3 regions of the Dongia sp. P2_B8 genome follow, and region 1 is predicted to be linked to each of the others. Evidence: riboswitches for the same ligand, from Rfam matches in the RefSeq annotation. Region 1 holds a riboswitch; each other region holds the start of a gene.
The links. A riboswitch is a leader RNA that binds a small molecule or an ion and turns the genes downstream of it on or off. The one in region 1 is predicted to bind cobalamin.
Positions count from the first base shown of each region.

Region 2: another riboswitch for cobalamin. It lies ahead of AC1DWZ_RS15145 (CbtB domain-containing protein); the one in region 1 lies ahead of AC1DWZ_RS17920 (aromatic ring-hydroxylating oxygenase subunit alpha).
Region 3: another riboswitch for cobalamin. It lies ahead of AC1DWZ_RS21445 (ABC transporter substrate-binding protein); the one in region 1 lies ahead of AC1DWZ_RS17920 (aromatic ring-hydroxylating oxygenase subunit alpha).

Region 1 is NZ_JBFUDM010000006.1:245,261-248,530, forward strand. Features, by position in the region: gene AC1DWZ_RS17910 (TetR/AcrR family transcriptional regulator) at 1-356, opposite strand, end outside; gene AC1DWZ_RS17915 (MFS transporter) at 464-1,696, shown strand; cobalamin riboswitch at 1,791-2,004, shown strand; gene AC1DWZ_RS17920 (aromatic ring-hydroxylating oxygenase subunit alpha) at 2,142-3,270, shown strand, end outside.
Region 2 is NZ_JBFUDM010000004.1:289,509-292,778, reverse strand. Features, by position in the region: gene AC1DWZ_RS15155 (hypothetical protein) at 1-477, shown strand, start outside; gene AC1DWZ_RS15150 (carbohydrate kinase family protein) at 530-1,552, shown strand; cobalamin riboswitch at 1,688-1,936, shown strand; gene AC1DWZ_RS15145 (CbtB domain-containing protein) at 2,057-2,248, shown strand; gene AC1DWZ_RS15140 (CbtA family protein) at 2,261-3,013, shown strand; gene AC1DWZ_RS15135 (methyl-accepting chemotaxis protein) at 3,098-3,270, opposite strand, start outside.
Region 3 is NZ_JBFUDM010000009.1:65,186-68,455, reverse strand. Features, by position in the region: gene AC1DWZ_RS21455 (TIGR03862 family flavoprotein) at 1-625, shown strand, start outside; gene AC1DWZ_RS21450 (N-acetyltransferase family protein) at 597-1,064, opposite strand; cobalamin riboswitch at 1,146-1,365, shown strand; gene AC1DWZ_RS21445 (ABC transporter substrate-binding protein) at 1,616-2,680, shown strand; gene AC1DWZ_RS21440 (FecCD family ABC transporter permease) at 2,737-3,270, shown strand, end outside.

The DNA.
Region 1 (3,270 bases):
TTGGCCAACATGCAGCCGGCCGGCCGGTCCTTGCGGGTGAGCTCGCTGGCCGATGTCATCAAAATTTCTTCGACCGCGGCATAGGCTGTGGGCGCCTTGTCGAGGATCGAGGCGGTCAGGGCGCCGGGCCCAGCGCGGTAGCGATCGATCGCCGCCTGGTAGAGCTTTTCCTTGTCGCCGAAGGTCGCATAGATGCTGGACGGGCTGACGCCCATGGCGGCACTGAGATCGTCGACCGACGTGCCCTCATAGCCCCGGTCCCAGAACAGCATCATGGCGCGGTCCAGGGCGGTATCGGGATCGAAGGCCTTCGGCCTGCCCCGCCCCCGCTTCTGCGTGTCTCCAGCCATTTCCATAGCGATCGTTCCAAAAATATCTTGACGCGATCGCTCCGGCCACCTAGCTTCCGGTGAACACCGGAACGATCGTTCCATAAATACATAAATAATGCGGGAATTGGCAAATGGCAAGCCTTGAACATGTAAAGACAAATGACGGCACCATCGGGGCACCACCCTCGACCCTCTCAGCCTGGGCGGCCGTCCTGTCGGTGGCAATCGGCGCCTTTGCCCTGGTGACGACCGAGTTCCTGCCCGTGGGCCTGCTGCCGGCCATTGCGGCGGACCTCGGTATCACCGATGGACAGGCAGGTTTGATGGTCACCATGCCGGGTTTGCTCGGCGCACTCGCGGCCCCTGCGGTCACGGTCGCTGCCGGCAGGCTCGACCGGCGCTATGTCCTTCTTGGCCTGATGGTCCTGCTGTTCACCTCAAACGTCGCCGTGGCGCTTTCGACAAGTTTCGTGCCGCTGCTGATCGGCCGGCTGCTGCTGGGGATCGGTGTCGGCGGTTTCTGGGTGATCGGTGTCGCGGTCGGGCCCCGGCTGATGCCCTGGGCTGCGGTTCGTGCCACCTCGCTGATCTTTGCAGGTGTGTCGCTGGGCACCGTGGCCGGCGTGCCGGCAGGGTCGCTGGTGGGCGAACTCCTTGGCTGGCGGACAGCGTTTGCCGCGGCGGCCGGCATTGCCGTCCTGGTGATCGTCGCACAATGGATATTGGTACCGCCTTTGCCGACGGCGCGGGCAACACGCATCCGCGATCTGCCGATCCTGTTCACGATCCCCAAGGCCAGGCTCGGCCTCATCGCCACCCTGCTGCTCTTCACCGGCCAGTTCGCCGCCTACACCTATATCTCGCCCTTCCTTATCGACGTGTCGGGTATCAGCGTCAGCACGGTGACGTTGCTGCTGCTGGTCTATGGGCTGACCGGTTTCGTCGGCAATGTCGCGGGCGGCTGGGTTGCCGGCAAGGATGTCCGCGTGGCGCTGATCGGCACATCGCTGCTCCTTGGCCTCGCCATCCTGTCGTTGCCGGCCTTCGGCGAAAGCAAGATCGCGGCCTCGGTGATTGTGGGGATCTGGGGCCTGGCCTTCGGCGCCCTCCCCATCAGCATCCAGACCTGGATGTTCCGCGCGGCACCCGAAGCCTTGGAAACGGGCGCTGCCATTTTCGTCTCCATGGCGCAGGTGGCGCTTGCCGGCGGCGCGCTGGTGGGCGGCCTGGTGGTCGATGCGCTGGGTGTCCCCAGCACCATGATGCTGGGTGCTGCCTTCGTCCTGGCCAATGCAGCCCTTATCACCACCTTTGGCCGCGGGCGGGTCACGGCCCCCGTCCTCGCGGAGCAACCCGCGGAATAACAAGCCCTGTCGGCGCAGTCGCAAATGGAACGATTGATTGGCTTGATTGCGACAGGCAAGGTCGCAACCAAACGCGGCAGGACCCGTTTCTCTCTCTTATGTTTCGTCCCGAGGTGCGACGCCGTTTTTCTGGGAGAACGGTGCCGATAATTGGGAAGCCGGTTGAACACCGGCGCTGCCCCCGCAACGGTCATGGCGGAGATGGGCGCAGCTAAAAGCCACTGGGCGATCGGCCCGGGAAGGCGCTGCACCCGGCTCGAAAGAGCCACTGCCTGAGCCCGGAAACCAGCCTCAAGGATTTGGTCCGTGATCGCGGTGGGCGATTGGGCGAGGATGCTTGCGGCTGCCTTCCGCGACATCATCGACCAGCTACCCTCAGCGACCACCCATCATCAACTTGCCCCGCCGGGAGCGTTTCCCGGTGCGCTATCGCTGAGGTGCTTTCATGGTGTCGCATTCCACCCAGATGCTGGTCGAACTCCTGGGCCGCCAGCCCAATTTCAGCCTGCCGCAGAAATTCTATACCGATGCGGACTTCTTCCAGCTCGACCTTGAAAACATCTTCTACCGCGAATGGCTGTTCGTCGGGCATTCCTGCGAGATCATGAAGCCTGGCGAGTTCATGACCGTGAAGATCGGCGCCTATCCGATCATCGTCACCCGCGGCAATGACCGTGTCATCCGTGCCTTTCACAATGTCTGCCGCCATCGCGGGCAGCAGCTGTGCACCAAGGACAAGGGCGCCGGCGCACGGCTGGTATGCCCCTATCATCAATGGTCCTACGATCTCGACGGCCGCCTGGTCTATGCGCGCGACATGATGAAGGAGATCGACACCAAGAAGTTCGGCCTGAAGCCCGTGCATTGCGAGGAAATGGCCGGCTACATCTTCATCTCATTGGCCGAGCAGCCATCCTCCTTCGCCGATTTCCGCGCCCAAACCGAAGGCTATATGGCGCCGCACAATCTCGAAAACGCCAAGGTCGCCTTCGAGTCGACCATCGTCGAGGAAGGCAATTGGAAGCTGGTGATCGAGAACAACCGCGAATGCTATCACTGCGCCGGCAGCCATCCGGAACTGTGCCGCGTCTATTCCGACAGCCCGACCCTGACCGGGGTCGATCATGTCGGCGAAGACAATCTCATCGCCGCCCATGCCGCCCGCTGCGAAGCGATGGGGCTTCCCAGCCAGTTCCGCATGTCGGCAAACGGCCAGTACCGGACAGCGCGCATTCCCTTCAACAGCGATGCCGTCTCCATGACCATGAGCGGCGCGCCGGCCGTCACCCGCAACACCGGCGACTATCCGTCCAACAATCTCGGCTCCATGCTGCTGTTCCACTTTCCCAACACCTGGAACCATCTGCTGGCGGATCACAGCTTGAGCTTCCGCATCCTGCCGTTGAGCCCGACGCAGACACAGGTCACCACCAAATGGCTGGTGCATAAGGACGCCCTCGAGGGTGTCGACTATGATGTGAAGACGCTCACGGAAATGTGGACTTCCACCAACGACCAGGATCGCCGCATCGTCGAGGACAATCAGAAGGGCATCCTCTCGCCGGCCTATGAGC
Region 2 (3,270 bases), on a different contig from region 1:
TTCCTGGAAGTTTTCAACCCGAATGCCGGCCGGGACATCGCTCCCGACATCATGCCGCATTTTGTGAATGATTCGATCGTGCGATGCCTTGCCGGAGTGGCGCAGGCGGACCGGCCGCAGTTTCTCAAGATCGCCTACAATGGCCCGGCCGCGTTGGAGGAACTGGCCAGCTATGATCCCGGCATGATTGTCGGGGTCCTGGGTGGTGGTGCGGGTACCACCCGCGACTGTTTCGAACTATTGTCCCAGGCCGAGCGTTACGGCGCCCGCGTCGCCTTGTTCGGCCGCAAGATCAATCTCGCCGAGGATCCGCTGGCGATTGTGGCCCTCATGCGCCAGGTGGCCGATGGTGCAGTGACACCCTCCGAAGCTGTGCGCGCCTATCACGGTGATCTGGCAAAACGCGGCATTTCTCCGGCCCGGCCGCTTGAGGCTGACAGCGCCATTACCGAGCCGGCTCTCCTCCGCGCCGGGTGAACCGAGCGATCTCCTCTGGATTCCGCGAGAGTCCGTCTGTAGAGAAGAGGGCATGACACATTCGCGGCGCGGCATTGTCACGGGGGGGATGTGGTGCGTTGATCGCAATCGGACGATCGACGCATGGCCTCATGAAGATGGCGTGGCTGAGATTTTCGCCATGGAGATCTATGGCGGCGGCTCTGCCTGCAACCTGGCCCTCGACATCAAGAAGCTCGATCCATCCTTGCCGGTGGAAACTATCGGTCTTGTCGGCGACGACGATGACGGACGATTCCTCCTGGCCCAGGCAGATGCGCATGGTATCGACCGCACGCAGCTTGTGGCGATGGAGCAGGCAGAAACGCAGTTTACCGATGCCTATGTGTCGAAGAGCACCGGCCGGCGCACGCATATTTTCTATCAAGGGGCCAGTGCACTGCTGACGCCGGATCATTTTGACCTGGCGCGCACACGTGGTCGGATCCTGCATCTCGGGCTGCCGGGTGCGCACAGGCGGATGGATGCACCTTGGAAAGGCGATCCCAACGGCTGGGTGACGGTGCTGCGCCAGGCGCGCGCCATCGGACTGGAAACCAATCTCGAGCTCTTCAGCATTGCACCGGAACGCATCGCAAGCTTGATCCGGCCGTGCCTGCCGCATCTCGACTATCTCATCGTCAATGACCTTGAGATCGGGGCCATCGCCGGCATGGAAACCTCCCATGACGGTGTGGCCGTGGTGAAGGCGTGTGTCGAGGCAGCAAGGAACGTGCTGGCGGAAGGGAACATGCGCCTGGTCGTCGTGCACTTTCCCGCCGGTGCCGTTGCCATCGCCCGTGACGGCCAGATCTGGACGGCCTCTTCGGTCAGTATCCCGCAAGCCGAGATTGTCAGCGCCAACGGTGCCGGCGATGCCTTCGCGGCCGGCGTCCTTTATGGACTGCATGAAGGTTGGAGTGTGGATGCGGCGCTTGAGCTGGCGCATGCTTGTGCTGCCATGTCGCTGCGCGGCCTCTCAACTTGTTCGGCCGTCGACACCTATCAAACCTGCCTCGCCCAGGCGAGACTCTGGGGTCATCGCCAAGCCATTTAGGGGCCGCGGATTTTCACCAGAATCGGTTTGGGTCGACAGGTCGCAGGCACCACATGGGGCGCCGCTTTCAGGATAATTCTTTTGGAAATTGACGGGGTTAGGACAAACACCTTGACGCCGGGGCAGGGTGGGGGCGATGTTCCATTCGTCGATGGTTCCCCGAAGGATGAACTCCTGGGGATTAATAGGGAACACGGTGCGGACGACCCAAAAGGGGCCAACGCCGTGACTGCCCCCGCAACTGTGAGCGAGGAGCGGACACCGAAGTAACCACTGGTTGTGGTCTGAGACTGAGCCCGATGGCTCGTTTCGGACGAAGACTGGGAAGGTCGGTGCCGCGCGGAACTCGTGAGTCAGGAGACCTGCCACCGACAGGAAGAATCCGTATCTATGGACGGGGTGTCCACGCGGTGCTGACTGTTTCGGTATCGATTCTGCACCCCTCCATGCGCCGCTCACGACAGCTACATGACGTGGCTGGGTAAACACCAAAGGGGATCCATCATGCAGACCACCAACATGTCCGCCACCGCTCTCTCCACCAAGACCAGCACGCGCGCCGAAGCGCTCACCGGCGCCTTCATGGCCGCCGTGCTCGGTGTCGTCCTGGTTTGGGGCGTTGGCTTTTCGCATATCGAAGCCGTCCACAACGCCGCCCACGACACGCGCCACGCTAACGCCTTCCCCTGCCACTAAGGGCCTCGGGGCATGGAAACGTTTCGGCGATTGTTCATCGTCGCGGCGCTGGCTGGGTTGATCGCTGGTGTCTTCATCACCATCGTTCACCAGGTCAGCACGTCGCAGATCATCCTCGCGGCCGAAGTCTTCGAGAACGCGGCTGAAGCTGCGGAGCCGGCAGCTGCCGAAGCACCCGCGGCCGATGCCACGGAGGCTGCAGCTGGCGCCGAAGCCCACGATCACGAGGCGCATGACCATGGAGCGGAAGCCTGGGGTCCGGCAGATGGTCTTGAGCGTACGCTCTACACCGCTCTTGCGGACATCCTGACCGGTATCGGCTTCTCGCTGCTGCTGGTGGCAGGCTATCGCATCTGGGGTGGCCAGATGAATTGGCGGACGGGCCTTTATTGGGGGCTTGCTGGCTTTGCGGCGATCGTATTGTCGCCCGACCTCGGTCTGCCGCCGGAAGTGCCGGGGACCGAAGCTGCCCCGCTGCTGGATCGCCAGATCTGGTGGGTGGCAACAGCCATGTTGACCGCAGGCGGACTTGCCCTGGTGTTCTTCGGCAAGCGCTACTGGTGGGCGGCCGTCGGCCTTGCGCTGATCGTCCTGCCACATGCCTATGGCGCGCCGCAGCCGGCAGAGCATGTGAGCGTTGCGCCGGAAGAGCTCGCGCATCGCTTCATCGTGGCGGCGACCATTGCCGGCCTGCTGTTCTGGTCTGTTCTGGGCACCGCGACAGGCTACTTCTACAATCGCGTCTTCAAGGATGCGGCTGCCTGATCAACGAGATCTGCTCTTTTGCGCGGAGACAAAAAAAGCCGGGCGATCCTGTAGGGGTCGCCCGGCTTTTCTATGTCCGGCGTTCTAAAGCGCGCGCACGTCGTGGATGAAGCGCTCGATCGTGGTGCGGATGGTCGCGGTATTCTGCCCCAGCTGACGTGCGGCGGAGAGGACCGTCGCCGTCGCATTCTGAGTCTGGCCGGCGGCTTGCGCCACGAAAACAACCTTCTCAGAAACTTCCTGGTTGCCGGCGGACG
Region 3 (3,270 bases), on a different contig from region 1:
CTGGAGCGATCATCTCCGGTCCCGCTTCGTTGGCGAACCGCTGAAGAACATCGCCGCCACGTTCAACGGCCAGCGCCGGCAGGGCGAAGCGATCATCACCGAAACCGGCATCGAAGGTGGCTTGATCTATGCCCTCTCCGGCCCGTTGCGCGATGCAATCACTGCCACGGACACGGCGGTCCTCCATCTCGACCTGCTGCCCAACCACGATCTGGCGAAGATCGCCGATGCGCTGGCGCAGCGCGGGTCGCGTTCCCTCGCCTCGCAGTTGAAATCGCGCCTGAGCTTGTCCGGCGCAAAGGCTGCGCTGCTGCGCGAATGCCTGCCGGCAGACGATTTTGCCGATCCGGTGCACTTGGCCAAGGGCATCAAGGCGCTACCGCTGCGTCTTGTCGCGACGCGTCCGATCTCTGAGGCCATCAGTTCCGCCGGTGGCGTGAAGCGCGATGGTCTCGACCAGCATCTGATGTTGAAAGATCATCCCGGCATATTCTGCGCCGGCGAGATGCTGGATTGGGAAGCGCCCACGGGCGGCTATCTGCTGACGGCGTGCATGGCCAGCGGCTATGTGGCGGGCCAGGGTGCCCTCGCCTTCCTCAAGGCGCGCGGCGCTTCCAGTAAGTGACTTCGCCAGCCTCCGCCGACCAGTCCGTGACCCAACCCAGCCGCTGATAGAAGCCGTGGGCACGGATCGCTGGATTGGCATCGGTGGTCAGCCAGATATCCGTAACGCCCTCTTCAAACAGCCAATCTTCCGCCGCCGCCATCACGCGCCGCCCGAGCCCAAGGCCTTCATAGCCGGGCTGCACGAACATGGCGAAAATGGTCTTCTCAACGCGCCTGGCGAAAGAGAAGGCCACCGGTACGCCACTCACCAGCATCACCCAGCCGCGCAGATTGCCAGCAACCATCTCGGCAATGATGCCGTCCTCCGTGATGCCCCGTGCCGCCATCTCTGCGACCGACAGATGATTCTCGATCACGCTGGTCCGGATCACCGTCACAGCCGGCAAATCAGCGGGGACCATCGGCCGCAGCTCAATATCGATACGTTGCTCGTTCATGGCCGGATGGTAGCGGAGGCACCTATCGCCCGCATGAGAATTTCGTGACGCGTACGGCCTTGACGCCCGCCGTCGCGTCCCCGTATGAATCACCGCGATGGTTCCCCGACGGATGAATTCCAGGGGATTAATAGGGAACACGGTGCGGACGACCCAATCGGGGCCTAAACCGTGACTGCCCCCGCAACTGTAAGCGGATAGCTCACTGCCACTTCGTACCACTGACCGTCTGACGGTTGGGAAGGTTGGCAGCAGGCATCGACCCGCGAGTCAGGAGACCTGCCATCGACGCGTTTTAAGTCTAACCCGGGCGGGGTGCCCGAGATGGAGACGTTGACATGGCGCCAACACAGGCGTGCCGGGTGACCGGCATACTTTCCCCATATTCGGCCAACTATTCGGCGCCAGGTAAGGCCTTGAGCCGCCGCCGGTGACATCCCCTGCCACATTCCGCTTCAACCGGCCCGCGCTACGCGCCAGCCGGTTGATAAGGTTAAATCTTATATGTAATGTTATAACATTGCATATCTTCATTAACAAGGGGATCTGACATGCAAACCCAACCAACAGCTTGGCCCATCCATCGGACCAGCCTCTCGGCACTGACCGCCCTCACCTGCCTCGCCATCGGCGCGCCGGCAGCATTGGCCGAGCCTACCCAATATCCGCTGACAATCGAGAATTGCGGCGAGACACTTACCTTCGACAAGGCGCCGACACGCACAGTCGCCATCGGCCAAAGCAGCGCGGAGATCCTGCTGTCGCTGGGCCTCGCCGACAAAATCGTCGGCACGGCGGTGTGGTTCGGTCCGGTGCTGCCGGGCTACGAAGCGGCCAATGCCAAGATCAAGCGGCTTGCCGACAATGATCCCAGTTTCGAAAGCGTCCTGGCGCGAGAGCCGGACCTGGTCACGGCCGAGTTCGAATGGCATGTCGGCCCCAATGGATCGGTCGCCACGCGCAAGCAGTTCTCGGACCTCAAGATCCCCAGCTATGTGGCGCCGGCCGATTGCGTCGCCAAGGACAATTCCGGCGGTGGCGATGGCGTGCGCAAGGAGATGTTCAACATGTCGCTGGTCTATCAGGAGATCCACGACATGGCGCAGATCTTCGACGTGCAGGATCGCGGCGACGCCTTGATCGCCGATCTCAAGAAACGCGAGGCCGAGGCCATTGCCAAGGTTGCCGGCAGCAAAGCCGCCAATGCTCAGAACGGCGGCCTGTCCATGGTGTTCTGGTTCTCGAGCCCCAAGGTGAACGGCGATGCCTATATCGCCGGCAAGAACGGCACCCCGGCCTACATCATGGAAACGCTGGGCGCCAAGAATGTCGTGACGACACAAGAAGAATGGCCGCTGGCGAGCTGGGAAAGCATCGCTGGCGCCAATCCGCAGGTGATCGTGGTGGCGCGGATGGATCGGCGGCGCTATCCCGCCGACGATGTCGCGGTGAAGCTCAACTTCCTGGAGACGGATCCGGTCACCAGCAAGCTCGATGCGGTCAAGCAAAAGCACATCGTGATCATGGATTCGCAGGCAATGAGCCCGACCATACGCGCCGTGAGCGGGATTGAAGCCGTCGCCGAGGGCATCAAGCAGTTCGGCCTCACAAATTGACTGGGGGCAAATTGACTTACAACTCGATAAATCCGGCTCTTCAGGGTGGGTGGGGCATGCGTGCCTCACTCGCTTTGCTGTCGCTGATCGCCTTGGCCCTTGCCATCGGCATGGCGGTGTCGATCGGCGAGGTGCCGATTCCGCTGGCATCGGCCTACAAGGCGATCGCCAACAAACTGTTCGGCACCGGTTTCGAGCTCAGTGCGATCCAGGCAGGCATCATCTGGGACTACCGCCTGAGCCGAGCTCTGGTTGCGGCCTGCTGCGGTGGCGCGCTGGCAATATCCGGCGCCATTCTGCAAGCGTTGCTGCGCAACCCGTTGGCCGAGCCCTATGTACTCGGCATCTCGGCCGGTGCGTCGACCGGCGCAGTGGCCGTCATGATCCTGGGCGTCGGTGCTGGACTCATCACACTCTCTGTCGGGGCCTTCGCCGGGGCTGTCCTTGCCTTCGTCCTAGTGACGTTGCTGGCCGCCGGTGCCGGCGGCGGATCGGACCGCATCATTCTGGCCGGTGTCGCCGGCTCGCAGCTTTTCAATGCGCTCACCGCCTATGTTGTCACAACCTCGGCCAATGCCGAACAGGCCCGC